Accumulibacter sp.: one gene and its partner. The protein of the gene in region 1 binds, or shares a complex with, the protein of each later gene. Links are inferred from orthologs where the notes say so. Each region holds a gene or a part of one and is shown on either strand. Other genes may lie near its edges.

Region 1 (16,776 bases):
CGCTCGGCCTTGAGGCGGGAGGATTCGCCATCGGGTTGATATTCCGGTGACAGTTCCCCCGGATGAATGTCGAAAAAATCGGCTTCCTGGGTTTTCCCGAAGAGACGGATCGCGGCAGCGTTGGCTTGGATGAACCGATGCCCTTCCAGGATCCAGGCTGCATCGGGCGAAGACTCGAACAGGTGGCGAAAACGGGCTTCGCTTTCCTGCAGCCGCGCTTCAGCCAGCTTGCGCTCGGAAATGTCGATCCCGGCCCCGACCAACATGGGCTGGCCGCCCATCTCGATCCGCCGACCAGTGAAGTAGTACGGGATGCGACGACCGTCCTTGGTCACCAGTTCGGCCTCGGCAGTACTTTCGCCCTCGGCGAGCGCCCGCCGGATGCGCTCCGCAACATGGCTTCGGCCCTCACCTTCAAACAGGTCCAGGGCGTTGATTTGCGCCAGTTCATCAGCGCTGCGACCGGTCACATCCTCGAAACTGCGAGTCCAGAAGTGGAAATCGCCACTGGCACCGATGGCATACGAAATGCCAGGTATGGATTCCAGAAAGGTGTCGCGGATTCGCCGTTCTTCCTGCAATGCGGTCTCGGCCTTCTTGCCCAGCGTGATGTCGTCATAGACTCCAAGTACGCCGACCACGGCACCCCGTTCGTCCCGCAGTGGTACCTTAGACGTCCTGAGAATGATCGTCTGGCCGTCCGGCGTCGTTTGCGGTTCCTCGAAATTCAGCCTGGAGACGCCGGACGCCATGATCTGGCGGTCGTCGGCACGATATCGCTCAGCCTGATCGGCCCATCCCATGTCGGAATCCAGCCGGCCGACCACCTCGTCGGGGGTGACCTTGCCGGCGTCAGAGGCAAACAAGGGATTGCAGCCGAGGTAGCGCGAATTCCTGTCCTTCCAGAAGATGCGGACGGGAGCCGAGTCGAGGACGGAGCGGAGAAGGGTCTGCGCTGTGGCGAGATCCTGTGCCGCACGCTGTTGCAGCGTGATGTCCTGCACGGTACCGAGCCCGCGCAACACTCTGCCGGCAGCATCCTGCTCGATGACGGCCCGTTCGCGCACCCAGCGCACTTCGTGGCCGACCACGATGCGGTGCTCGATGTCGTACGGTGCGCCGGCGAGTGCGGCACTCCATGCCGCACGCACGCGCTCCAGGTCATCCGGATGGACGCTGGCGAGGAAGCGATCGAGGGTCAGCGGAGCACCGGAGGCGATGCCGAAGATGCGACAGGCCTCTTCCGACCATTCGAGCCGGTCGACGTCGATGTCCAACACCCAGCTGCCGACACGAGCGACGGCCTGGGCACGCTGCAGCGTTTCTCTGCTCTCCCGCAGTTCATCCTGCTGGCGGCGTAACTCGCTGATGTCCTGGGCAATGCCCAGCACGCCGATGACGCTTCCGTCGGTCCGGCACATCGGCGTCTTGGTAGTCATCAGCAAGGCTTGGTGCCCGTCGCTGGCATAAGTGATCCACTCTTCATTGACCGTCGGCTTGCCGGCCTGCATCGCGGCACGGTCATGGCCACGAAAAAACTCGGCAAGCTCCCGGTCCATGAAATCGTGATCGGACCTGCCGACGATTGCCGCTTCAGGGTGCCCGAAGAAGCGCTCGAACTCGGCATTGCATGCGAGGTATACGCCGTCCGGATCCTTCAGCCACACCAGGTTCGGGATCGTCCGGACCAGGGCTTTCAGGAAGCCGCGTTCACTTTCCAGGCCATCCAGGGCGTCCTGGAGGCGTCCGGCAAGCCGCTTGTGGTCACTGATGTCGATGAGCGTGCTCTGTATGCCGACCACGCTACCGGTGGAGTCAGTCAGTGGGCACGAATTGTTGAGAACGGTGATGATGGCGCCGTCCTTGCGTCGCAACTTGTGCTCGCAGTTGACCAGGCGACCTCCACCGAGCAACTGCTCGTGCGCCGGCAGGACCGAGGCCGGGTCAGCGTCCACGTCCGGGATGCTGAGGGACAGCAACTCATCCCGACTGTAACCCAGAAGTTCGAGGCCGGCCTGGTTGCTGTCGCGGAAGCGCTTGGCGTTGTCGAAAACGTAGATCGCCGTCACCGCCTCGTCGAAAATGCCGCGATACTTCTCCTCGCTGCTCCGCAGCCGGCTTTCGGCGAGCTTGCGACCGCTGATGTCGCGAGCAATGGTGACCGCGACGTTGCGGCCGCCTATCCGGCCATGCCGGATCGTCACTTCAGCGTCGTAGACTGAACCGTCCTTGCGAATATAACGGGTTTCGGCCGTGCAGACGGTCGCCGGCGACGGCACACAGCGGACGCCAGGATCGGCTTCGGACAGGTTGACATCCCAGTCCCATGGGTGCTTGCCCGGCAGCTCGGACGCCTCGTAACCCAGCATCGATGCAAAAGCTTCGTTGGCTTCCAGCACGGTGTGGGTGTCGTCGCAGACGCAGATGCCGTCAACCGTGTTCTGCAGCAGCGCGTGGTACCAGTCCGCCGCGCGGCGAAGGGCATTGCCAGCCTCCTTGTCGACGGCCACATCGCGGAACTCCCACAACACCAGGGACCCGCCGCCGCTTTCGAGGAAACTGCCGGAAATCAGGTGCGGAACATTGCCGCGCGGGGTCAACAAATGCGCTTCGACCTCGCTCACCCGCCCACGGCGATCGAGCTCGGCGAAGCAGCCGTCGCGCTCGTCGCTGCGCGCCCAGACGCCCAGTTCCATCAAAGCCCTGCCAATGGCGTCTTCACGACCGATACCGGTGGTGCGCGTCCAGGCATCGTTGACGTCGACGATCCGACCCGTTGCGGCGCCGGTGAGCACCATCCCGCTACTCGCGGCGTCGAAGATCGCCCGGTAGTCGATGACGAAGGGCGAATCGGGTTTCGGTGTGCTCATCTACCTCGGCATGACCCAACGCTTCTTCTGTTCGGCACATGCAGGCGGCCCACGTCCTGATGTCCCGCAAAGCCCCTACAACAGCTCATGTATTGGATTCTACATGCAAATTGCCCACTCGGGGCGATGATCCCGGCAAGTCGTTGGCCCTATGGTGAACAGACCGATGGATCATCGTTCGCGCAATCGATATGCCCCGGCGCCTTCGCCCGACCGCCACGCAGTAATCCGCAGCGTCAGCGGTTCTCCAGCCGATTGTAGTCCAGCAGCCCGGCAGTCAGCGGCGCCAGCTTCAGGTGCGTCGCCTGCAGTTCGTCGCTGTATTTCCAGAAGGCCGGATCGCTGCGGCGAACGGCGAAGCGGTCGGCGAGCACGCGGTAGTCTTCCTCGCTGCCGAGTTGCCCGATGGTGCGCGCCAGCTCGCCGATCTGCGGGCGCTGCACACGGTAGATGGCGTTCGGATAGGCGCCGACGAAGCCGCGGGCGACGCTCAGCGTGTTCTCCTCGGGCAACAGCTCGCGACCCTCCCGCAGCAGGCTCGAGACGTTGCTGTGGCCGGTGTTGCGCAGCAGGGTCACGTAACGTGCTGCGCGCGCTCCGTCTTCGATGCGCAGGATCACCAGTTCCGGCAGCCAGGACAGCGCCGGCCCGCGGACAGCGGCAAGAAGTGCGAGATCGGCCTGCACGGCGGCATCGCCGACTCCGCCGAGTTCGTGGCGACGGTCGGCTACCGGCGCCAGACGCTGCTGCAGGAGGCCGAAGAACTCGCGCCGCGCATCGCCGCTGCGGAAAGGAATGCCGCTCTCGACATCGAAGCGTGCCAGGCTGCCATAGACATGCTCCCTGACCTCGTCGCTGGCACCGCGATACCAGTAGTCGCGTACGGCCAGACGCTGGTCCGGCGGCAGGAAGGAGAGGAAGTTGAACTCGCCCTCCATGCGCAGGAAATCCATGTACAGGCGTGACAGCAGTTGGTGACCGACGTTGCCGTAGACGTCGAAGCCGGCGACCAGCAGGTAATGGATCCGTTCCAGCAGGGGGTAGCCGATCACCCAGCCGGTCTTCGGCACCTCGCCAACCAGCCCCTTGACCACCGTGGCACTGTCGAAGTGGCGGAAAACGGTCAGCGCCGCGTTCGGGTTGCTGCCGTCGCCGTTCCAGATCCAGTTCAGGTCCGGCCGGCCGCGCTGGCTGGAGCGGCTCGCGAGGTAGGCCGACTTGTCCTGCAGGTATTTTTCTTCCTTCTTCGCGTACTCACGCCACGGGCCGATGATCCCGGCGTCGCTACCCTTCGCCGTTGGCAATTCGAGGACCCTCGACTCGCGCTCGAGGAACTCGTCGGCCGCCTGACCGGAGCCATCGTTGGCAAGGAAAAAGACCCAGAAGCGATCCTGGATGACGTTCAATGCCACCTGACCGCGGCACACCGGCCCCTTGATGAAGCCCATGATCGTGAACTCGGCTTCGTCGAGCATGAACTGGTAGCGCGCACGCACCGGCAGGTCACGGAAGGTGACGAAGGGATTGGCACCGGCAGCGAGTGAGTATGGAGGCAGTTCGTCGACAGGGTAATCAGGCTGCAGGAACAGCTCCCGCCAGCGCGCCATGCGCTTCTCGCCGAGGGCGTAGGGCATGTGCGTCTTGTCGACGATGGTTTCCCTCTCGCGCTCCAGGCGATAGTGGAAATCCTCGCCGCCGGGGTCGTCGTACGGTCGCCGGCTGGCGATCGGCTCGATCGGCTGCCCCGGTGGCGTGCGCGACCGCACGAGCCGAAAGAAGTGGTGCTGCGGGTCGCCGTCGAAGTACAGGTGGGCGAGGAAGAGGTGCTCGTAGATGTAGCGGCTGACCAGGCGCTCCTTGCGCGAACCACCATTGAAAAAGCGTTCCCATTCGGCGACCTGCCGCTCGACGGCAGCCGGCAATGGCGGCAGCCCTTCGAACGGCCCCCCCTGCTGCAACCAGTTGCGCAGCGTCGCTAATTCGGCGTCGCTCAGCCCCGGCAGACCGAAGGGCATCCCCCACAGCGGGTTGGCGGCGGCGAAGGCGTCATATTCCTCGATCCGCGGGCACTGCTGCGCGCGGTCGAGCGAGAAGTCGAAGGTCGCCGGGAGCACCGCCATTTCCGGCAATGGGTGGCTGTGCTTGAGCTGCAGCGCGCGGTAGATGACGCTCGCTGCCAGATTCGCCGCCGGCGTCTCCCCGCGCTCATTGAGTACCGGGTAGAAACCCCGCTGCCGCCACTCCGATGCCTTGCCGGCGTCGACGAACAGTCGCGAAGGTGCCGCCTCGCTCAGACGCCCACCGTCGTATACCAACTCGTCGCTGGCGCCGCGGGCGATTCCCTCCCAGGCGCCGAGCTTCAGCTGGCAAGGTGCGTCGTAGCAGGCGTGACAGACGACACAACGACGCTCGATAATCGGCTGCACGTCGGCATGATAGGAAAGGCCGCCGCTCGGCGCCCGCGGGACATCGAAGCGCTGCGGCTCGGCGGGACCGTACCGCTGGTCGAGCGTGTGCCGGCTGATGACGGTACAACCACTGAGCAAGGCGAGCAGCAGTGGCAGGAGGCTCCTGACGAGGGTCATGGCGACATTTCCCGGACAACAGGCCGCGCCCGCGAACGGGCGACTTCTGGCAAGGAACGAAGGATAGCGAATGCAGTCGCCACTCCGCCAGCCCGAGGGACGGTGATCCGCAGGCGGAACGAGCAAAAGCGCCTGTTTACCGCACGCCCGCATGCAGTTTCCACGATAATAGCGACAGGAGGAAAGCGAACATGCGGGATTCCGAACGAGCCCGGCAACTGCCCTGACGGTCCGGCTGACAGAATGGCCTCTGAACAGCTCGACCCCACCCTGGTCTTTGCCAGGACCGCTGCCGGCGAGGAAGCCATGGCGCAGCGGACGCGGGTCGTCCAGCGCAACGTCCGCATGGTGCTCATCCTCGTCGACGGCAATGCGACGGTTGCCGACCTGTGCGAGAAGACGGGCAACGTCCAGCTCACCGAAAATGCGCTGGTCGAGCTGGAATCCGATGGCTTCATCGAACGCCGCGCCGAGACGCGGTCGGTCTGGCGACTGACCGGCAATGCGGCCAGCCGCAAGCAAACGACGCAGCCGCGGCCGCACTCCGACTTCTCGACCTTCGGGTCGAGCGGTCTGTCGACACCGGCGAGTTCGCCCCTTTCGGGCACACCGGAAACGCAGATCATTCCTTTCCCGAATGTGCGGCCGGGCAGGACGACACCGCTGCCGGATACGTCGGCGCCGAGCACCCTGACGCCAAGCACCCTGACGCCGAGCACGCTCGGCCCTCCCACGCCGACGACGGGCGCAGCCAGTTCCTCCCTCGCAGCGGACGATCTGGCAGCGGAATCGCTGGCGTCGCCAGGAACTGCGAGCGACGACCGGCCATCGCTCCTCGCGCGCCTGCGGGCACGCCTGGCACCGGGCCCGAGGGATTCAAGCACCGGGCTCAGGCCAGTCCGCAGGAGCCGACAGCGCCGAACGCTGACCTGGCCCCTGGCCACCCTGATCGGACTGGCGCTTCTCGCAGCCGCCCTGTCCCTCGGCGTTCTGCTCTTCCCCTATGGCATCTATCTGCCCGAGGTCGAAGCGGCCCTCGCCCAGAGCAGCGCTCGGCCGGCGCGAATCGCTGCCATGCGCGTTACCGTCTATCCCCGACCGGGATTGCTGCTCGAGCAGGTGCGGCTGGGTGAGGATGGCGCCACCGACCAGGTCAGCATGGCTTCGCTGCGCCTGCGGCCGGAGCTGCGCAGCTTGCTCTCGCCACAGATCGTCTTTGGCGAGGCAGAGCTGATCGGCATCACGCTGTCGGCCGCAGCCCTGGACACCTTGGCGCAGGCGCTCGATGCGTCGGCCAACGCGCCGGCACGGGCCCGCGTCGTCCAGGTTTCGCTCAGCGAAGCCGGGATCGCGTTCGGCGACCTCGTCTTCACCGGCCTTGCCGGTCGGTTGCAGCTGTCCGCCGATCATCGGCTGCAGTCAGCCTTGCTGCAGTCGCCCAGCAAGAACCTGCTGGTCGAGCTGCAACCGGCGACCGGTGGAGGGATGAACGTCAAGCTCGAAGGAACCGCCTGGCGACCGGAGCCGAAATCTCCCTATCTGTTCGATTCGCTCGACCTGCAGGGACGGATCTCCGGGCCCGAATTCCTGATCGACCGCGTCGAGGCACGCATCTTCGACGGCGTGCTGCGCGGCAACAGCGCCCTGCGCAGCGGCAGCAAGGCCGCTGTGACCGGCGACCTTTCTTTCGAACGGATCAATACCGGCGCGCTGGCGGCAGCCCTCGGCTTCAACGGGCGCATCGGCGGCGAAGCCAGGGGCAGGTTGAGTTTCTCGACCAGCGCCGACAGTCTGCCGAACGCCGTCGCCCGGCTGCAGGCCAGCGGCAACTTCACCATCCACCGCGGACACCTGGGCGGCCTTGATCTGGCCGAGGCGGTGCGCCGTTTTTCGGTGGTACCGCTGACCCTTGGCGGAGCAACCCGCTTCGAGGAGTTGTCTGGCATCCTCACGCTGACCCCGAACGCGCTGCGTCTGTCGCGTCTCAGCCTGACTGCCGGGCTGATGCAGGCGAACGGTCAGATCGAGATCGGCCGCGACCTGCAACTGCGGGGGCGGATGGATGTCATGATGGCGCGCCGACGCGCCGATCATACGGCCATGCCGGTGCTGATCAGCGGGGCCCTGGAGTCACCGCTGACCCAGACGGCGCGCTGACGACCCGCGGCCGACAGACTGGTGGGGTGAGGCTGGCGGCCGCTTGTGGGCGAGTCAGAGCACCGTCGCGATGGCCTCGGCAACGTAGCCGACGTTGCGCGTGTTCAGCGCCGCCAGACAGATGCGGCCGGTGCTGACAGCGTAGATGCCGAATTCATCGCGCAGGCGGTCGACCTGCGCCGGGTTCAGGCCGGTATAGGAAAACATCCCGCGCTGCCGGTTGATGAACGAGAAGTCGGCACCGGCACCGCCACCCTGCAGATGCTCGACGAGGCTGCGTCGCATGTCGAGAATGCGCTGGCGCATCTGCGCCAGTTCGTCCGCCCACAACCCGCGCAGTTCGGCGCTGGCAAGAACCGCCGCCACGATGGCGCCACCGTGCGTCGGCGGATTCGAATAGTTGGTGCGCACCAGGCGCTTGATCTGCGAGAGCACGCGTGCCGTCTCGTCGCGACTGGCGGTGACCACCGAGAGCGCACCGACCCGCTCGCCATAGAGCGAGAACGACTTCGAGAACGAGCTGGCGATCAGGAACTGCAGACCCGAGGCGGCGAACAGGTCGAGGGCAACGGCGTCCTCACGGATGCCGTCGGCGAAGCCCTGATAGGCGATGTCGATGAACGGGACCAGACCGCGTGCCGCGACGATGTCGATGACTTCGCGCCACTGTGCGGCATCGAGGTCGGCGCCCGTCGGGTTGTGGCAACAGGCGTGCAGGACGACGATCGATCCTGCCGGCAGCGTGCTCAACCCCGCCTTCATCGCGGCGAAGTCGACGCCACGTGTCGTCGCGTCATAGTAGGGGTACGAGTCGACGCGGAAACCGGCAAACTCGAACAGTGCGCGATGGTTTTCCCAGCTCGGATCGCTGATGTAGACCGTCGCCCCTGGCAGCAGGCGGCGCAGGTAGTCGGCACCCACCTTGAGGCCACCAGTGCCACCCAGCGCCTCGATGGTCAGGACACGGCCTTCGCCGAGCAGCGCCGACTGCTCGCCGAAGAGCAGTTTCTGCACCGCCTGGTTGTAGGCGGGCAGACCATCGATCGGCTGGTAGCCGCGTGGCGGCAGCGCCTCCAGGCGCACCTTCTCGGCGAGTTTCACCGCCGCCAGCAGCGGCACCTTGCCGCTGTCGTCGAGATACACGCCGACGCCCAGATTGACCTTGCTCGAGCGACTGTCGGCATTGAAGGCCTCGGTCAGGCCGAGGATCGGGTCACGTGGAGCCATCTCCACGGCAGCAAAGATCGAAGCGGTCATGGTCTGTTCTTCCCGTAGTGATGGGTCAGGAGGCCGAGGCCAATGGCGCACCCGCTCGCAGTGACGACCGGTGCGCACAAAAAAACGTAAAATTCTAGCATGGCAAAGCAAGATCAAACGCTCGACAGGCCTCCTCCGCTGACCTTCACGGGCAGTCCGTTCCGGCTCCATCAGCCGTTCCAGCCGGCCGGCGACCAACCGCAGGCCATCGAACAATTGCTCGCCGGCCTGCGGGACGGCCTGTCGTTCCAGACGCTGCTCGGCGTCACCGGCTCGGGCAAGACTTTCACCATGGCCAACGTCATCGCCCGCAGTGGTCGCCCGGCGCTCGTCCTGGCGCCCAACAAGACGCTGGCGGCGCAGCTTTACGCCGAGTTCCGCGAGTTCTTCCCGGAGAACGCCGTCGAGTACTTCGTCTCCTACTACGACTATTACCAGCCCGAGGCCTATGTGCCGTCGCGGGACCTGTACATCGAGAAGGACTCGTCGATCAACGAACACATCGAGCAAATGCGCCTCTCGGCCACGAAGAGCCTGCTCGAACGGCGCGACTGTGTGTTGGTGGCAACGGTATCGTGCATCTACGGCATCGGCGACCGCGACGAGTACCACCGGATGATCCTCACCATGCGCGTCGGCGACCGGCTGGGGCAGCGCGAGATCATCAAGCGCCTGACGGCGATGCAGTACGAGCGCAACGAGACCGATTTCCGCCGCGGCAGCTTCCGCGTCCGCGGCGACGTCATCGACGTCTTTCCCGCCGAGCACGCCGAGCAGGCGATCCGCATCTCGCTCTTCGACGACGAGATCGACGGCCTGCAGCTCTTCGACCCGCTGACCGGCCACCTGCAGAACCGCCTGCTGCGCTTCACCATCTTTCCTTCGTCGCACTACGTGACGCCGCGCGAGACGGTGTTGCGGGCGATCGAGGCAATCAAGGTCGAGCTGGCAGAGCGGGTCGCCAGCTTCCAGGCCGCTGGCCGCCTGGTCGAGGCGCAGCGGATCGAGCAGCGCACCCGCTTCGACCTCGAGATGCTCGATCAGGTCGGCTTCTGCAAGGGAATCGAGAACTACTCGCGGCATCTCTCGGGACGCCAGCCCGGGCAGCCGCCGCCGACGCTGCTCGACTATCTCGCCGCCGATGCCCTGCTCTTCATCGACGAGTCGCATGTCGCGGTGTCGCAGGTCGGCGGCATGTACAAGGGCGACCGCTCGCGCAAGGAGAACCTCGTCGACTACGGTTTCCGCCTGCCCTCGGCGCTCGACAACCGGCCGCTGCGGTTCGCCGAGTTCGAGGCCCTGTTGCGGCAGACGATCTTCGTCTCGGCCACCCCGGGCGACTACGAGGCGGCGCATCAGGGACAGGTCGTCGAGCAGCTCGTGCGCCCAACCGGACTGGTCGACCCGGTGCTCATCGTGCGCCCGGCGTCGACGCAGGTCGACGACCTGCTCTCCGAGATCCGGCGCCGCGCCGAAACTGGTGAACGCGTCCTGGTGACCACCCTGACGAAACGGATGGCAGAGGACCTGACCGACTTCCTCGACGAACACGAAGTGCGCGTCCGCTACCTGCATTCCGACATCGACACCGTCGAACGCGTCGAGATCATCCGTGACCTGCGCCTCGGCAAGTTCGATGTCCTGGTCGGCATCAACCTGCTGCGCGAAGGGCTCGACATTCCGGAAGTGTCACTGGTCGCCATCCTCGATGCCGACAAGGAAGGCTTCCTGCGCTCGGAGCGATCGCTGATCCAGACCATCGGCCGCGCCGCCCGCCATCTGCACGGGACCGCAATCCTCTACGCCGACCGGGTCACCGGATCGATGCAGCGGGCGATCGCCGAAACCGAACGCCGCCGGCTACGGCAGATCGACTTCAATGACAGCCACGGCATCGTCCCCACCGGCATCAGCAAGCGGATCATCGATATCATCGACGGCGTCTACGACAGCGAAAGCGCGCAGAAGGAACTCAAGGCGGCGCAAAAAAAGGCCGGCTACGACGCCATGAGCGAGAAGGAACTGGCGCGCGAGCTGCGGCGTCTGGAAAAGGAGATGCTCGACTGCGCCAGGAACCTCGAATTCGAGAAAGCGGCGGCAGCACGTGACGAGCTCTTCCGGCTGCGCCGGCAGGTCTTCGGGATCAGTGGCGAGGAGGCTCCCCTGCCACCGTCTTAGGCCGCGCCGGGAGGAGGCTCCGGAGCACCCTCGTCGTCGCGCGAGCGATGCGCGGACGGATCGCGCCGCCGGCTGGTGAGCCGGCGTCCGTGCCGCTTGGGCTGGCGTGTCCGGAGCAGTTCCCCCCGATTTCGCCGGCAAGACCGCTGCCGCAATCGCCGGGCCGGGCACCGCGCCTTTCGCCATCTCGACGAGTGTCGGTCTTCTTTACACTGCGACGAACGGTGGGAAGTCAAGCATCTGTTTCGTCAAGGAAAAACCAAGTGGATCGAAACTTGCTTCCAACTCCAGACGGACAGGAATGGCGGTGGCTGAGCGACACGAATGTTGGCGACCAGGACTGTGGGGGCCAGAGTGCTGCCTGGAACAACCTCGGGAATCTCAATTCCCGATCAACAGAGAGGATGACGATGAAAGTGGAATGGAAAACACTGGGTGCATTGGCCATGGCTGCAGCGATGGGCATGCCGGTCTCGGCCAACGCTTCGCTGCAGACGATGTCGGACCTGTTCGTGTTTGGCGACAGCCTGTCGGATGGAGGAAACAGCGGCTTGGCCAGCCAGGCCTATCCGCCGGCTGCGCCGTCGGGCGTGGTCTTCCCGCCTCCGCCCTATTACAACGGGCAGTACTCCAATGGCCCGGTCGCCGTCGAGTATCTGTGGAGAAGCTACAACCCGGGCAACCCCAGCGCCTTCAAGCCCTCTCTGGCCGGTGGCACCAACTACGCGATCGGGGGTGCGACAACCGGGCTGGAGAGCTACAACTCGGTCAATCCCTCGACAGGTCCTTTCGCGCCAGCCTATGCGCAGAAAGCCAATGCTTGGCAGCTGGCCACCTTCCAGGGCCAGTTGCAAAGCGGGCGGGCATTCGACCCTGCGACTTCATTGTTCGTCATCTGGCTGTTTCCCAACGATGTCTTTTACCTGAATGCGACCGGGAGTACGCCCGGCACGGCATCCGGACTGCCAGGTGTTCCCGGCAACGTGTCGGCGCTGATCGGCAACGGGATCAACAACATCATTTCGACCGTCGTCGGACTGGCCAGCGCCGGAGCCGAGCATTTCCTCGTTGCCAACATGCCCGATCTTGGAACGACACCGGAGTTTCTCGGCAAACCCAACGCCGGCGACTTGACGGCATTGACCGTGGGCTTCAATGCCTCCCTGGCCTCCGCACTGAATCTCCTCGACGCCCAGCTTTCGGCCGAGATCGTCCAGTTCGACACCTTCGCCACTTTCGCCAGCGTACGGCAGGATCCGGCGGCCTACGGCATCAGAAACACGACCATGCAGTGCATCCAGAATTACGCTGCCTGTGCTGCCGACAACTTCCAGTGGCTGTTCTGGGACGGTGTGCACCCCACGACCTACGCGCACAGCATCATCGGCGCACAGTTCCGGGCTGCCGTTCCCGAACCCGAGTCAATTCTTCTCCTCGCCATCGGTCTGTTGGGAATTGTCGCAACCGCGCAGCGCAGGCAGCAACAGCGTTTCTGACGGAGCCCCTCGGCCAGGGACGCGGAGCGCGCTGGCCAGCCCTGCGCGGTTGGGCGCTGGGCGGCTTGCCCGGCAGGCGAGGCAGCGGGGAATCGTCGTCGGGTGCGCCTTCGCCGGACGACCATGCTCCGTACACACGCCGGCAGAGTCAGGACGACGGACTGCCCAGGTCTTCGCCGACGCCCGGCGATTCCTGGCGTGCCCGGTCAGCGAATGAACTCGCGGCTGATCGCGCGAAAGACCTCACTCCCCGCCTGCCGCAGCCACTCGAAGACGACCATCTCGCGCGACACGATGTCGGCGCCGTGCCGGCGCATGCGCTCGACCGCCAGGGCCTTGTCGCTGGCGCGCCGCGAGCCGATCGCCTCATCGACGACGAAAACCTTGCGGCCGGCTGACAGCAGGTCGAGCACCGTCTGCTGCACACAGACATGCGCTTCGGTGCCGGCGACGATGAACTGCGCCCGATCGCCGCCGGCAAGCTGCAGGAGCCTGCCGTCGGCCAGCGCCGAGAAGTGCGTCTTCTCGATCACGCATTCCTCCGGCAGCAACTGACGCAGGTCCGACATCGTCGGCCCGAGTCCTTTGACGTACTGCTCGGTACAGATCACAGGCACCTGCAGCCGCTGCGCGACGCGCGTCAGCCAGATGCTGGCCGCAAGCACCGAAGCGGCATCATGGATCGCCGGCTGCAGCCGCTCCTGCAGATCGACGAGCAGGAGAACCGAATGATCAACGCGCATCAACATCGACAAGCCCTCCCGGGAATCACGACGCTGCACTGCGCCGCTTCGCCCGCGATGGTAATACCGTACTCGCCTGCGGCCAAGGCCTGCGGTCCACGCCTACCGTCCAGCGAAGACAGGAAGCAATTGCTGCGGCGCAACATCAGTGCTATATTTCCTCATGGTGGAAGCGTTCCGCCGACGGCTGTGCGAGGCACCGATGTATGTCGTTGATGACCCGACCCTGGCGCTGATCTCCCGCTTTGTCGGCGGCGGCGAACGTCCGGAACTGTCGGACGAGGAGTTCTTCGCAAGGCAACTGGCAACCGTCCAGACTTACGTCGCGTCCTTTCCGGAAGCCGAGCGCGAGACGCGGGCGCTGGCCTGGATCGAGAACAATGCCCGCCTCTATCGCCAGCAATGGCAGAAGCGCACCGCCGTCGCGACGCTGCAGGCGACACGCTGCCCGGACTGCCCGCTGGCCAACGGCAGCGATCGGCACACACCGTGCGCCATCCACGCGCGCTGGCTGGAGTTGCTCCGCAGCTACGTCGGCAGCCAGATCAGCTCGCACGACTATGTCGAACACAGTCTCGCGCTGCTCGCCCGGCACAAGGCCGGGCTGCGCGCCGGGCACGCGCGGAGCGCGGCTTCGGCGCTGGCCGTGAGGTCCGACGCCGGCGCCGCCGGCAACCGCCAGCGCTGTGGCGACGAGGATCGACCGGCGCACCCAAGCACCCCGGTGCCAGCCTGACGGGGCAGCCGACAACGCCGCACACACCATGCATGCGGCATTGTGCCACGCAACACGCAAGGCTTGCGGAGACACCCCACACACACCCGGCAGCACGCTCCGGGGGCAACGCCAGCAGCAACCGGCGCGGCGAGCGGCTGCCCACGCCGACGCTGCAGCGCACCGGCCGCAGCGCATCACCGCCCGCCGAGCAACTGCTCGAGCACGAAGGGCAGGATGCCGCCGGCACGGTAGTAGCTGACCTCGATCGGCGTGTCGATGCGGCAGAGCAGCGCACACTCGCGTCGCTCGCCGTCGGCACGCGTGATCGCCAGCGCGACCGTCTGCATCGGCGACAGCCCGCCGGCCAGCCCGGTGATGTCGAAGCGCTCGTCGCCGCGCAGGCCGAGCGAGGCGACCGAGTCTTCGCCGATGAACTGCAACGGCAGGACGCCCATGCCGACCAGGTTGGCGCGGTGAATCCGCTCGTAGCTGCGGGCGATCACCGCGCGCACACCGAGCAGGCGTGTTCCCTTGGCTGCCCAGTCACGCGACGAGCCGGTGCCATACTCCTCACCGGCAACGACGATGCTGGGTATCCCCCGCTCCAGATAGCTCATCGCCGCCGCAAAAACGGTCGTCAGCCGCCCGTCGAGCAGCGTGTGGCCACCCTCCCGCCGACGGCCGTCAGCGTCGGGCGGCAGCATCAGGTTGCGAATCCGGACATTGGCAAAGGTGCCGCGCATCATCACCTCATGATGGCCGCGGCGGGATCCGTAGGAGTTGAAATCGGCGCGCTCGACCCCCTGTGCGCGCAGCCACTCCCCCGCCGGCGTCGCCTCGCCGAACGAGCCGGCCGGCGAGATGTGGTCGGTAGTCACCGAATCGCCGAGCAGCAGCAGCGCGCGGGCGCCACGAATGTCGCCGACAGCCTGCGGCGGCAGTTCGAAGAACGGAGGCCGGGCAATGTAGCTCGACGGTGGCCAGTCGTATACCTCGCCGCTCGGCGCCGGGATCGACTGCCACAGATCCTGGTCGGCGCTGAAATCGGCGTAGCGCCGGCGGAAGGTCTGCGGATCGAGCGCCAGCGGCAGTACGGCGTCGATCTCGTCCGAACTCGGCCAGATGTCCCGCAGATACACCGGCTGCCCATCGGCGCCGGTTCCCAAGGGCTCGTTCTCAAGGTCGATGTTGACCCGGCCGGCAATCGCGAACGCCACCACCAGCGGCGGTGACGCCAGATAGTTGGCACGCAGGGCGGGGTGGATGCGCGCCTCGAAGTTACGGTTGCCCGAGAGCACCGCCGCAGCGATCAGCTGCTGCTCGGCAATCGTCCTGTTGAACGCCGGATCGAGATCGCCGGCGTTGCCGATGCAGGTCGTGCAGCCATAGCCGACCAGCGCGAAGCCCAGTTCGGCCAGCGGCGCCAGCAGCCCCGCGCGGTCGAGATAATCGGTCACCACCCGCGAACCGGGAGCGAGTGAAGTCTTGATGTGCTGCCTGACCCGCAGCCCCTTTGCCACCGCCTTTCTCGCCAGCAGCCCGGCAGCGATCATCACCGCCGGATTGCTGGTGTTGGTGCACGAGGTGATCGCCGCAATCAGGACGTCGCCATGACCGAGGTCGACGCCGGGGAGCCCGGTCGGATGGCGCTGCGCCAGGCTCGCCGGCGGCCGTCCGAAGCCGTCCGCCGACTCCGCGGCGGTCAACAGGGCACTGAAGCGGCTGGCCATCTCGGGCAAGACGATCCGGTCCTGCGGCCGCTTCGGGCCAGCGAGCGAGGGCACGATCGTCGACAGGTCGAGGTACACGCGGCGCGAATAGTCGACCTCGCCCGCGCGCGGGATGCCGAACAGGCCCTGGGCGCGGAAATACGCCTCGAACAGCTCGCAGTCCTCATCGCTGCGGCCGCTGCTGCGCATGTAGCCGACGGTCTTCTCGTCGATCGGGAAGAAACCCATCGTCGCCCCGTACTCCGGCGCCATGTTGGCCAGCGTCGCGCGATCGGTCACCGACAGCGTGCTCGCGCCCTCGCCAAAATACTCGACGAAGGTGCCCACCACCTTCTCGCGCCGCAGCAGCTCGGTCACCGTCAGCACCAGATCGGTCGCGGTGACGCCTTCGCGCAGGCGGCCGCCGAGTTCGACACCGACCACGTCCGGGGTCAGAAAGTAGACCGGCTGGCCAAGCATCGCCGCCTCGGCCTCGATGCCGCCGACGCCCCAGCCGACGACGCCGACGGCATTGATCATCGTCGTGTGCGAATCGGTACCAACCAGCGTGTCGGGAAAACACAGCCTGCCGTCGGTCGTCTCCTGCTGCCGCACGCCGCGGAACAGGTACTCGAGGTTGACCTGATGGACGATGCCGACTCCGGGCGGCACGACGCGGAAGGTGTCGAAGGCCTGCATGCCCCACTTCATGAACTGATAGCGTTCGCCATTGCGCGCGAACTCGCGGCGCATGTTCTGCTGCAGCGCCTGCGGCGTCCCGTAATGATCGACCTGAATCGAATGGTCGACGACCAGATCGACCGGCACCAGCGGCTCGATGCGCCGCGGATCGAGTCCGCGTTCGGCCGCGACGTGGCGCATGGCCGCCAGATCGCAGAGCAACGGCACGCCGGTGAAGTCCTGCAGGACGACGCGCGCAACGACGAATGGAATCTCCTCGCTGCGCTCCGCCCGCGGTCGCCATTGCGCCAGCTCGACGATGTGCTTCTCGCTCACCCGCAGCCCGTCGCAGTGACGCAGCAGTGCCTCGAGGACGATCCGC
Region 2 (12,065 bases), 4.0 Mb from region 1 along the record:
GGCCGAGACCGTTCGGCAGTTGCAGGGGGTAGAGGCCGCTGCGGTGATAGATGTCGATGTAGTTGAGGCCGACCGCCCGCTGGCGGACACGTACTTCAGCGGCTTGCGGATCGCCGACCGTGACCTCCTCCCAGGACATGACTTCGGGGCCCCCGGTGCGATGGATGCGAATGGCGAATGGCATGAAAGTCTCCTCGGCGTGGCGAACGCGACAGTCTAGTGCGCTGCCCGCTTCTTAGGCAAGCACTGAAACTCCTTTCTGCATTGCCACTTGCAGCGTTTCCCAGGCGGTGGTGCACAGGCTTGTCCACAGGATCGGGGGTAAAGCGGTCGCGGCGCGGCGCGCCGTCTGCTGCTTCGCGTGCGGCATCCCGGACTGCCGGCGAAGCCTGTCGCACGCGCCTGCCGGAGGAGTCAGGCGGGAGTCAGGCGGGCGAGGCTGAGGGCGAGCCACTTCATGCCGCCGCTGCCGAAGTTGATCTGCACCCGTGCCTGCTCGCCGGCGCCTTCGCTGGCGACGATCACGCCGACACCGAAACGGGCGTGGCGCACGCTCTGGCCGATGCGCAGGCCGCTGTCGCCTGCCGCCTGCTGCTTCCCGCCCGGCGTGCTGGTCGCGCGCGGGGTGCCGCTCGCACGACTGCTGCGCTGCAGGAGTTCAGCCGGGAGTTCATCGAGGAATAGCGACGGCAGGCAATAGCGCATCTGGCCATGCAGCAGGCGGGTCTCGGCATGCGTCAGGTAGAGCCTGCGGCGCGCACGGGTGACGGCGACGTACATCAGCCGACGCTCCTCCTCGATGCCGTCGCGCTCCTGCGTGGCGTTCTCGTGCGGGAAGAGGCCCTGCTCGAGGCCGGTGATGAAGACGACGTCGAACTCGAGCCCCTTCGCCGAGTGCACGGTCATCAGTTGCACGGCTTCCTGGTCGTCGCCGGCCTGGTGTTCGCCGGCTTCGAGCGACGCGTGCGCGAGAAAGGACGAGAGCCCGCCGTCATCGCTGCGCTCGTTCTCGTCGGTCGCCGTGGCAGTATCGCTGACGAAGACGGTCGCCGCGTTGACCAGTTCGTCGAGGTTTTCCAACCGGTCCTGGCCATCCCGCTCGCCGAGATAGTGCTGGCGCAGGCCGCTGTGATCGATGACGTGTTCGATCAGCTCGGGCAGCGGCAGCGTGGCGGTTTCGCCGCGCAGTTCCTCGATCAGCCGGACGAAGCGGGCGATCGTGCTGCCGCTCTTGCCGGACAGACTCGCGGCAGCCTGGTACAGGCTGGACTGGGTGGCGTGGGCCGCTTCCTGCAGCGCCTCGGTGCTGCGCGTGCCGATTCCCCGGGTCGGGAAATTGACGACGCGGGCGAAGGCCGTGTCGTCATCGGGATTCACGATCAGGCGCAGGTAGGCGAGCGCATGCCGGATCTCCTGGCGGTCGAAGAAGCGCAGCCCGCCGTGCACCCGATAGGGGACGCCGGCGGTGAACAGCTGGTGCTCGAGAACGCGCGACTGCGCGTTCGCGCGGTAGAGGAGGGCAATCTGCTGCCGGGAGACGCCATCGCGCACCAGTTCGACGATCTCGTCGACGATCCGGCGCGCTTCGTCGGTGTCGGAAAAGGCCGCGTAGACCCGTATCGGTTCGCCGGCGCCGGCGTCCGTCCACAGATTCTTGCCGAGGCGGCCGCGATTCTGCCTGATCAGCGCATTGGCGGCGTCCAGGATGTTGCCTTGCGAACGATAGTTCTGTTCGAGGCGAATCACGCTGGCCAGCCCAAATTCGCGCTGCAGGTCCCGCATGTTGCCGATCTCGGCGCCGCGGAAGGCATAGATCGACTGGTCGTCGTCGCCGACTGCGAAGAGGCAGGCGGCGGCTGCCTGCGGATCGGTGCTGCCGTGTCCGGCGAGCAGTTTCAGCCAGGCGTACTGCAAGCGGTTGGTATCCTGGAATTCGTCGACCAGGATGTGCCGGAAGCGTGCCCGGTAGTGCTGCCGGAGTGGCTCGTTGCGCTGCAGCAGCTCGTACGAGCGCAGCAGGAGTTCGGCGAAGTCGACGACGCCTTCCCGCTGGCACTGCCTTTCATACTCGACGTACCATTCGATGCGGCGGCTGGTGTACCGGTCGTAGGCTTCCGCCTGCGCCGCGCGGACTCCCTGTTCCTTGTGCGCGTTGATGAAGTGCATCAGTTCGCGCGGCGGGTACTTCTGGTCATCGACCGCGAGCGCCTTGAGCAGGCGCTTGATCGCTGCCAGCTGGTCGGCGGCATCGAGGATCTGGAATTGCGCCGGCAGTCCGGCTTCGCGATGATGTGCCCGCAGCAGGCGATTGCACAGCCCGTGGAAGGTGCCGATCCACATGCCGCGCGTGTTGATCGGCAGCATCGCCGCGAGGCGGGTCAGCATCTCCTTCGCTGCCTTGTTGGTGAAGGTGACGGCGAGGATTCCGGCTGGGCCGACCTGGCCGGTCGAGATCAGCCAGGCGATGCGCGTCGTCAGCACGCGCGTCTTGCCGCTGCCGGCGCCGGCAAGGATCAGCGCATGCTGCGGCGGCAGTGTGACGGCGGCCAGTTGTGGCGCATTGAGGTGGGCAAGCAGGTCGGACATCGATCGTTCCGGACGCGACGGGTGGGCGTGATTATAGCGGCCGCACCCTCGCCCGCGTGGCCTTGCACGCGCGCGCGGCCGGTCGTGGCAGGCCCGCCGAGAGTCCATCCCCGCCCGCTTTCGCAACCATTCCAACGAGCGGGCCGCGAGGACCATTACAATGACGACGCGGCGACCGGGTGATCGGCCGGCAAGGCAGATGCGGCAAGCTTCAGCGAGCGCGCCTGTCCTGCCGCAGGATTCCAGTTTTGGGCAGCGTTCGTGGGAGACGGGAGGGAGTGATGGCAAAGGAGTTGGCACCGGAACTGATCCAGAAAACGCTGCAGGGGATCAATATCCCCGCGCGACCACAGATACTGGTGCGGCTCGACAGTGAAATGGCCAAGGATGATCCGGATCCCCGGATCGTCGTTCGCCTGATCAGCAGCGATGTGGTTCTGTCTGCCGCCATGCTGAAGACGGTGAATTCGCCGTTCTTTGGTCTGTCGCGCAGGATCAGCTCGGTGGCGCAGGCGGTCAGCATGCTCGGCCTGAGGATGACCGCGCGCATCGTCAGTGGACTCGTGCTGCGCATGACCATGGGTGGCAGGCAGTCGTCGTTCGAGCGCTTCTGGGACACCGCCGAAAAGGTGGCCTGCATCTCCGGTTATGTCGCGTCAACCCTGCCGAGGGGACCGCGCGATGAAGCCTACTGCTTCGGCCTGTTCCGTGATATCGGCATCCCGATGCTGCTGCAGAAGTTCCCCGACTATCGGCAGACCCTCGCCTTGGCCGACAACACGGTTGATCGTCCGATGACGGTGATCGAGGAGGAACGGCATGCCACCGACCATGCGACGCTGGGTTACCTGGTGGCGCGCAGCTGGCTTCTCCCGGAGGTGATCTGCGAGGGAATCCGCCATCACCATGACCCGTCCATCTTCGACACCAGGGATCTCCCCAACCCCATGGCCCTGACGCTGATCGCGATCAACGCGCTCGCCGAGCACCTGGACGACGAGTATGTCCGCATGCGCGCCAATGCCGGCTGGCAGCTGATGGCAGATCGTGTGCTCGTCCATCTCGGTCTGTCCGAGGACGACTACTGTGACCTGCGGGAGGAGGTGACGACGCTGGTGCGGTGAGGCTCGGCCGCGCGCCAGCCAACTCCGGGTCACGGCTTCATGGCGGCGGGGTTGCCGGCTGGCGTGGCCGTGCAGCGATGGAGGCCGCGTTCGGTGACGATCAGGTCGAGCGGCTGGTCGTGCAGCTGGCGATGCAGCCAGTCGAGTCGCGACAGCTCGAATCCGACACCGATCGCCAGTGGCCGCGGGCGCAGGCTGGCCAGCGTGCGATCGAAGTAGCCACCGCCGTAGCCGAGGCGGAAACCGGCGGCATCGAAGCCGACGAGCGGGATCAGCAGCGCCTCCGGCAGCACCGGCTCGCCGCTCGCCGGCACCGGGATACCGTAGCGGTCGGTGGTCATTGCTACGGTCGGTGACCAGGCGCGAAAGGCGAGGCTGCTGTCGGCGGCGAGGACGACCGGCAGGAGTGCCATGAAACCTGGTTCGCCCTGGCGATGCCAGTCTGCGATCAGCGGACGCAGATCCGCTTCGTTGTCGCGCGGCCAGCAGAAGCCGACGCGCATGGTGGCGAGTCGGGGCAGCGCTTCCCGCAGCAGGGCACGGATCCGCTGCGAGTATGCCGCCCACTCGCCTGCCGGCAGCGCGCGGCGGCGCGCCAACAGGGTGCGGCGCAGGGCGCGCCGGTCGTCGGCGGTCGCCGCCGCTGGCGCGGCAGCGCTGCCGGGCATGAAGCCGCTGGGCATGTGTTATCCTCGCCGACGCCATCATCCGAAAGTACCAGCTTAGCATGAACCTCCTGTCGACGACCCTCCTGCTGCTGTTCCTGCTGTTCTCGCCGACCGCCGTCGTGGTCAAGCATGCCGCGGCACAGTCGGCCGACGACCAGTTCCTGGCCGCCCGGGAAGCGGCGCGGGCTGGCGACCGCGCCCGCCTCGAGCGGTTGGCGCCAGCGCTGCACGGGTACGAACTCGAGCCCTACGTCGACTACTGGCTGCTCGTGCCCGACCTCAAGGACGCCGATCCGGCGCTGGTCAGGGCTTTCCTGGGTCGCTACGAGAACACCTACATCGCCGAGAAACTGCGGACCGACTGGTTGCGGCAGCTCGCCCGCAAGCAGCAGTGGGATCTGTTTGATGGCGAGTATCCGCGCCTGTTGCAGCCTGATCAGGAGCTGGCCTGCTACGCGCTGCAGGGCCGCTTGGCACGCGGCGACGCGAAAGCGCTCGATGAAGCCCTGCCGCTCTGGCTGAGCGCGCTCGAGCCGCCCGATTCGTGTTACCCCGTGTTCGAGGCATTGATCATCGGCAAGCGCATCCTCGCCGATGCGGTCTGGGCGCGCATTCGCCGCCAGTTCGAGGCGAACAAGATCGCTGCCGCCTTGTATACGATGAACTACCTGCCCCCGGCACAGACGCCGGAGAGGAAGCTGGCGCAAACGGTGGCGGATTCGCCGCTGCCCTGGTTGAGCAAGCTGCCCGCTGATTTTTCCGGCAACCGCCTGCAGCGCGAGCTGGCTGCCCTGGCCGTGCAGCGCGTTGCGCGCAACGAGCCGCAGGTGGCCGCCGATCAGCTCGAGCGGATCGGTTCGTCGCTGCAAAGTGGCGAGAAATCCTGGGCGTGGAGCCAGATTGCCCGGCAGGCGGCGCAGCGGCACATGCCGGAGGCGTTGCAGTGGTATCGCCAGGCGGGCGCCGTACCGTTGTCGGATGAGGTTGCCGAATGGAAGGTGCGGGCAGCATTGCGCGTGCAGGACTGGGGCAGCGTGCGCTCGACGATCGAGAGCATGCCGCCGGCGCTGGCGGCTCAGCCGGCGTGGGTCTACTGGCTCGGTCGCGCCTACCGCGCCGGTGGCCGGACCGACGAGGCGAACGCCCTGTTCGGCCGGATCGCCGGGCAGCCGGACTTCTACGGCAGCCTGGCCAGCGACGAACTCGGTCGGCCGACGGCACCACCGCCGAAAGCGCCGCCAGCCAGCCGCGAGGAACTGGCGCAGGTGGCTGCGCTCCCTGGCGTGCAGCGGGCGCAGGCCTTCTTCCGCCTGAATCTGCGTAGCGAGGGGGTGCGCGAATGGAACTGGGCGTTGCGCGGCATGAGCGACCGCGAACTCCTGGCGGCGTCCGAGATCGCCCTGCGCTCGGGCAACTACGACCGGGCCATCGCGGCAGCCGACCGGACGCGCAACGAGCACGACTATTCGCTGCGCTATCTGGCGCCATATGGCGACCAGGTGCGGCCGGCGGCACGCAATCAGGCTCTCGACGATGCCTGGGTGTACGGCCTGATGCGTCAGGAGAGCCGCTTCATCAGCAGTGCACGTTCGCCCGTCGGGGCTTCGGGCCTGATGCAGCTGATGCCGGCCACTGCCAAGTGGGTGGCGAACAAGATCGGTCTGAAGGATTTCCATCAGGGGCGGGTCAACGATCCGGAAACCAACCTGCTGCTCGGCACCACCTACATGCGGCTGGTGCTCGAGAGTCTCGACAATCACCCGGTGCTCGCCTCGGCAGCGTACAACGCCGGGCCGGGACGGGCGCGGCGCTGGCGTGCCGAGCGCCCGCTCGAGGGAGCGATCTACGCCGAAACCATCCCCTTCAGCGAAACCAGGGATTACGTGAAGAAGGTGATGAACAACTCGATCTATTATGCGGCACTGTTTGACGGCAAGCCACAGACGCTGAAGAACCGGCTTGGCGTCATCGCTCCGCGCACGGGGGGCGAGGTCAGGGGCGAAGATTTGCCTTAGAATGTCGGCTTCCCGACTTCTCTTCCCACGGCAGGATGCTATGGACCTCGCGAACGTATTGTTGATCGGTGGCAGTGGTTTCGTCGGTGGCTGGATCGCCAGTCGCCTGTCGGAAAGCGGTGTGCGGGTGACGATCCCGACCCGCCATCGCGAGAACACCAAGAAGCTGATCACCTTGCCGACCGTCGAGATGGTCGAGGCCGACGTGCATGAGCCGGCGACGCTCGTGCAGCTGATGCGCGGCCAGGATGCGGTCATCAACCTGGTCGGCATCCTGCACGACGGCGATTCCCGGCTGCCATACGGCAAGGGCTTTGCCGCCGCGCATGTCGAACTGCCGCGCAAGATCGTTGCCGCCATGCCACAGGCGGGCGTGCGGCGATTGCTGCACATGAGTGCCCTGCAGGCGGCGCTGGGAGCACCATCGGAGTACCTGCGCTCGAAGGGCGACGGCGAGATGCTGGTGCGCGCGGCGAAGGAGCAGATCGATGTGACGATCTTTCGTCCGTCGGTGATCTTCGGCCCCGGCGACGCCTTCCTCAACATGTTCGCCAGCCTCGTCAGGCTGTTGCCCGTCCTGCCGCTTGGCGGCGGCAGCGCCCGCTTCCAGCCGGTCTATGTCGGCGACGTCGCGGCGGCCTTCGTCGACAGCCTGGGCGACCGGACGACGATCGGGCGGAGCTACGATCTCTGCGGGCCGAAGGTCTATAGCCTGCGCGAACTGGTCGACTACACGGCACATCTGGTCGGCAGGTCGCCCTGGATCATCGATCTCGGGACCGGTGGCTGGGCTTATCTGCAGGCCGGCGTGATGTGGCTGCTGCCGAAGCCGCCGCTGTCGCCGGACAACTTGCGGTCGATGGAAGTCGACAGCGTCACCGATGGCACGCATGACTTCCCCGGCTGGCAGCCGAAGGCGCTCGAGGCAGTCGCTCCGGGCTATCTGTCGCCGGCGGAGATTCCGCAGCTTCGCTTTGATCGCTACCGTTTCCGCGCCGGCCGCTGAGCCTTCCGGCGGCTGACGCCACCAGCATGCTGCGCCGGCGCGGCGACCTCACCCGTTCGATGAGGCCTCGGCCCGTCGCCCTACCGGCGCTGACCTGATCCCGGTTCGCATGCAGATCTTCACTGTCGGCGGCGCGGTTCGCGATGAACTCCTCGGTCTGCCGGTGCAGGACCGCGATCATGTCGTCGTCGGAGCGTCGCCGCGCGAGATGCTGGCGCGCGGTTTCCGCCAGGTCGGCAAGGATTTTCCGGTCTTCCTGCATCCGCAGTCGCACGAGGAGTACGCGCTGGCGCGAACCGAACGAAAGGCCGGTCACGGCTACCACGGGTTTGCCGTCGATGCGGCGCCGACGGTGACGCTGGCCGATGATCTCGCGCGCCGCGACCTGACGATCAACGCCATCGCCCGCGCCGCCGACGGCGAGCTGATCGACCCGCACCATGGTATCGACGATCTGCAGGCGCGTGTGCTGCGCCATGTCGGCCCGGCTTTCAGCGAGGATCCGGTGCGCATCCTGCGCGTGGCGCGCTTTGCCGCACGCTTCACCGACTTCCGCGTCGCTGCCGAGACCCTCATGCTGATGCAGGGGATGGTCGCTGCCGGTGAGGTCGATCATCTGGTGAGCGAGCGCGTCTGGCAGGAGCTGGCCAGGGGTTTGATGGAGGCGCGGCCGTCGCGGATGTTCGACGTCCTGCGGCAATGCGGCGCGCTGGCCCGGCTGCTGCCCGAGCTCGATACGCTGTTCGGCGTCCCCCAACGGGCGGAATGCCACCCGGAGGTGGACACCGGCGTCCATGTCATGCTCGTCGTCGACCTGTCGGCAGAGCGCCGCTGCGCGCTGCCCGTTCGCTGGGCGGTGTTGCTGCACGACCTCGGCAAGGGCCTGACGCCTGGCGCCGACCTGCCGCGCCATCCGGGCCACGAGGCACGCAGCGTCACGCTGGCTGGCGAGGTTTGCGGGCGCCTGCGCGTGCCCGTTGCCTGCCGTGATCTGGCGCTGCTGGTTGCTCGTCATCATGGCGAAGTTCACCGGGCACTGGAACTGGCGCCGGCAGCGGTCGTCCGCCTCCTTGAAGGCTGCGACGCGCTCCGTCGCCCCGAGCGCTTCGAGCAGTTGCTCGAGGCCTGCAGCTGCGACTTCCACGGCCGTCTTGGCTGGCTCGATGTGCCCTATCCGGTGCCCGCGCTGTTGCGGCGCGCGTTGGCCGCCGTGCGACAGGTCGATGCCGCGGCACTCGCCGCCGGCTGCAGCGAACCGGCCATGATCGCCGCGCGCGTCTCCGCCGCGCGCGTCGCAGCGGTCGAAGCGCTGCTGTCGGGCTGTCCCGGGGCGGCGTAGCGCACCTCTTGCCGAGCAGCCCGGCGGCCTGCCGGCCGCACCGCTTACAGGCTGGCGCTGCGGTCGCCGCTGCGGAACCCGCAGAGCGGCTCGGAGATTCGCCGGCCAAGCGCCATGACCTTGAACAACTCGCCCATCTCGGCTGGCGAGACCAGCTTCTGCACTGCGTTGGCCAGCGGCAGATAGCGCAGCGGGTCGTCGGCGGGTGTCCTGGCGAGGATGTCGGTCAGGCCACAGTTGAAGAGGAAGGTGGACTGGGAGGTGTAGCCGAGCAGGTCGAGTCCCTCGCTGCAGCCGCTGTCGACGATCGCCGTGAAGTCGACGTGCAGGGTGATGTCCTGCAGCCCGGGCAGGTAGAAGGGGTCATCGTGGGCGTGGTGGCGATGGTGGCACATCAGCGTGCCGGCGGCGCGCTCGGGATGGTAGTACTCATGGCGCGGGAAGCCGTAGTCGATCAGCAGCAGCACGCCGTGCTCCAGGATCCTCGCCCATTGCCGGACCCAGGCCGGCGCAGCGAGCGAGATCTCGCTCAGGTAGGGGGGACGGATGCCGCATTCGCCGGCCAGCGCCAGAGCCCGTTCGAGCAGGTGGCCGCTCGCCGGCCGGTCGGCCCAGGCGAAGCGGCCGCGGGCGACCGTCACCCCGCGTTCGCCGATGCCACCTGCTTGCCAGTGCACGAGGTGTGCCGGCATCGCGTCGAGGACCTCGTTCGCCAGGACGACACCGCTGAAGCGCCCAGGCAACTCGTCGAGCCAGCGCACCCTCGGCAGCAGGTGTGGTGCCCGCTGGGCAATGGTGTCGTGCTGTCGGCGACGCAATTCGCCCGACAGCTCGAGGATCGCGTAGCTCTCGGGCAGCCGCCGCTGCCGTTCCATTTCGAGCAGGAGGTCGCTGGCCAGCTTGCCGCTGCCGCCGCCAACTTCGATCAGGCGCGCCGCGCAGCAGGTCTGCAGCTGCTGTAACTGGATCGCCAGCGTCTGGGCGAAGGCCGGCGAGAGTTCGGGCGCGGTGACGAAATCGCCCGCTGTGCCGAACTTGCGGCTACCGCCGGCATAGTAGCCCATCCCCGGCTTGTAGAGCGCGAGTTCCATGAATCGGTCGAAGCCGATCCAGCCGCCAGCGGCCGCGATGTCAGCGGCAATGGCGCTGGCGAGTGCTTCGCTGGCTGCCAGTGCGTCGGCTGAGGGCGTTGGCAGCGTCGCCGCCGTCGCCGGCGGACGCGTCAGCACGCGTCCTGGCGAACGAAACGGACCTGGCCGTAAACTTCGGGATGATGCGTGGCCAGCCAGTGCTCGGCCTCGGCGACGGCACGCTCCCAGGTGGCGGCGCGCAGCGGAACCTCAAGCGTGCTGCCATCGTCCCTCTGCCAGTGCAGCCAATGACTGTGAAAACCGCCGCGTTCCTGTTGCCGCAGCGGGCAGGCGAGTGCGGGTGGTTCGCGGCGCAGCTCGGCGCCGCCGCTGTCCGGCAGAAACAGACGGTAGCGCGGCCCCTTGCCCTCGTGCTGGACGATGAACTGCCTGTTCCCCAGCGTCTCCTCGACGACGTTCCACTCGGCGCAGCCCTCGATGATCGCAGCCAGGGCCAGTCCGTCCTCGTCACGAACGATCTCGGCAGCCACCTGGTGTGTCGTTTCGGTATGGTCGAGCACGTCGTGCCAGGGGAGGCCATTACGGGTCGGTGGCGGGAAGGGCAGCACATGCTTGCCCTGTCGAATCCGGGCAAAGAGCGATGACTTCCTGACGTCGTCGAGGTCGATCGACGGAAACGCCGAGCGTGGTGCCGAGCGGAAGCTACCGGCACCCATGTAGCCGACGTCCCACAGCGTTCGCAGCCATTCGGCGGTGTCGAGAGCGACCTGGGCGAGCTGGTCGTTGAGGTTCTCGCCGTGCTCGTTCGCTGCGTGCCTGCTCGCCGCCTGCATGGCCAGCAGGTCGGTTTCATGGCGGCGGGCGCGGAGCACTTCGGCGAGCAGTGCATCAACCCACTCCGCATCGGCCGGCGGAAGCCGCGCGATCCGTTCGGCAAAGTGCGTCAGCTCATCGATGCCGAGAGGAATATCGGACTTGCTCATGGGGCGGGCTCCGTTGGGACGATGTGGCGAGTGTACCGCGGCGGCGACCGCGGCGTTAGCTTTTTCCCCGAATCGAATCCAGGAATCCGCTAAAATCAGGTCCTTGTCGTCGCCAGCCGGAAACTGGAAATGGAAGGAAGAACGATACTGGTCACCGGCGCTGCGCGGCGTCTGGGCAGGGCGATCGCGGTCGAGATGCACGGGACGGGAGCCAACATCATGGTGCATTACCATCAGGCCGCTGCTGAAGCCGCGACACTCGTCGCCGAGTTGAACGCTCGACGACCTTCTTCCGCCGCCTGTTGGCAGGTCGACCTGCGACAGATCGACAGGTTGCCGGAGTTGGTGGCGGCGACCGTCGACCGGTTCGGTCGGCTCGACGGCCTGGTCAACAACGCCTCGAGTTTCTTCCCCACCCCACTCGCCGGGATCGACCTGCGGGACTGGGATGAACTCGTCGGCAGCAACCTGCAGGCGCCCCTGTTTCTCACCCAGGCGGCGGCGCCACACCTGATCGCCAGCGACGGCAGCGTCGTCAACATCACCGATATCCACGCTGAACGCCCACTCGCCGGCTATCCGCTGTATTGTGCCGCCAAGGCCGGCCTGCTGGGGCTGACGCGGGCGCTGGCGATCGAACTGGCACCGCGGGTCAGGGTGAACGCGGTGGCGCCGGGACCGATCCTCTGGCCCGAGAGCGAAGCTTTCGACAGCGTGGCGCGGGCGGAGATCGTCGCCGACACCTTGCTCCACCGCGTCGGCTGCCCGCAGGACGTGGCGCGGGCGGTACACTACCTGCTCGTTGCAGCGGACTACGTCACCGGTCAGGTGATCAACGTCGATGGCGGGCGTACCGCGTATCTGTGAACCGCTGATCTGCCGGAGAGAGCCACTCGTGGAACCGTCGAAAACTTTGCTGCGCCTGGGAAAGCGCCTCGAGAGCAAGGTTGGCAAGGCGATTGCCGATTACAACATGATCGAGGACGGGGATACGGTGCTCGTCGGCATCTCGGGCGGCAAGGATTCCTACACCCTGCTGTCGCTCCTGATGACTCTGCGCGAGCGGGCGCCGATCGACTTCCGTCTGATCGCCATGAACCTCGACCAGAAGCAGCCCGGCTTTCCGGCCGAGGTCCTGCCGGCGTATCTGACGCAGATCGGCATCGACTACCGGATCGTCGAGCAGGACACCTACTCGGTGGTGCGAGCAAAGCTGCCGCCGGGCAAGACCAGTTGCTCGCTGTGTTCGCGCC

What was found.
Region 2: the proteins of uvrB (region 1) and V5B60_RS02390 are in contact, whole or in part, in a crystal structure (PDB 7EGT), measured with the Thermus thermophilus proteins. The link is inferred for Accumulibacter sp. from one-to-one orthologs. Residues at the interface, in WP_096411307.1 of Thermus thermophilus: Glu23, Leu25, Arg26, Asp27, Gly28, Glu29, Arg30, Phe31, Arg55, Glu326, Asp327, Phe328, Glu379, Ser382, Gln383, His398, Gly400, Arg401; in WP_096412145.1 of Thermus thermophilus: His654, Arg656, Phe657, Gln666, Asp668, Glu669, Lys680, Arg681, Leu682, Ser683, Lys685, Tyr686, Ala687.

Annotation. Positions count from the first base shown.
Region 1 is NZ_JAZKUG010000001.1:4,481,869-4,498,644, forward strand. Bases 8,527-11,507 are described here. They hold uvrB (excinuclease ABC subunit UvrB), read left to right. Parts: upstream 8,527-8,968; coding sequence 8,969-11,047; downstream 11,048-11,507. Other genes in these bases: V5B60_RS19805 (amino acid aminotransferase), read right to left, coding at 8,527-8,869; V5B60_RS19815 (SGNH/GDSL hydrolase family protein), read left to right, coding at 11,137-11,507. Outside these bases: V5B60_RS19790 (PAS domain S-box protein), read right to left, coding at 1-2,870; V5B60_RS19795 (fatty acid cis/trans isomerase), read right to left, coding at 3,107-5,455; V5B60_RS19800 (AsmA-like C-terminal region-containing protein), read left to right, coding at 5,699-7,612; more of V5B60_RS19805, read right to left, coding at 7,667-8,526; more of V5B60_RS19815, read left to right, coding at 11,508-12,543; V5B60_RS19820 (hydrolase), read right to left, coding at 12,750-13,292; V5B60_RS19825 (hypothetical protein), read left to right, coding at 13,489-14,022; aconitate hydratase AcnA, read right to left, coding at 14,199-16,776. UniProt on the Escherichia coli protein: The UvrABC repair system catalyzes the recognition and processing of DNA lesions. A damage recognition complex composed of 2 UvrA and 2 UvrB subunits scans DNA for abnormalities.
Region 2 is NZ_JAZKUG010000001.1:511,724-523,788, reverse strand. Bases 1-2,958 are described here. They hold V5B60_RS02390 (UvrD-helicase domain-containing protein), read right to left. Parts: upstream 2,587-2,958; coding sequence 415-2,586; downstream 1-414. Other genes in these bases: V5B60_RS02385 (HDOD domain-containing protein), read left to right, coding at 2,868-2,958; V5B60_RS02395 (quinone oxidoreductase family protein), read right to left, coding at 1-184. In the rest of the region: more of V5B60_RS02385, read left to right, coding at 2,959-3,710; V5B60_RS02380 (5-formyltetrahydrofolate cyclo-ligase), read right to left, coding at 3,740-4,393; V5B60_RS02375 (lytic transglycosylase domain-containing protein), read left to right, coding at 4,438-6,393; V5B60_RS02370 (complex I NDUFA9 subunit family protein), read left to right, coding at 6,434-7,399; V5B60_RS02365 (multifunctional CCA addition/repair protein), read left to right, coding at 7,509-8,738; V5B60_RS02360 (class I SAM-dependent methyltransferase), read right to left, coding at 8,783-9,967; V5B60_RS02355 (hypothetical protein), read right to left, coding at 9,961-10,812; V5B60_RS02350 (pteridine reductase), read left to right, coding at 10,942-11,679; tRNA 2-thiocytidine(32) synthetase TtcA, read left to right, coding at 11,708-12,065. UniProt on the Escherichia coli protein: A helicase with DNA-dependent ATPase activity. Unwinds DNA duplexes with 3'-5' polarity. Translocates on single-stranded DNA with 3'-5' polarity. Initiates unwinding more efficiently from a nicked substrate than double-stranded DNA.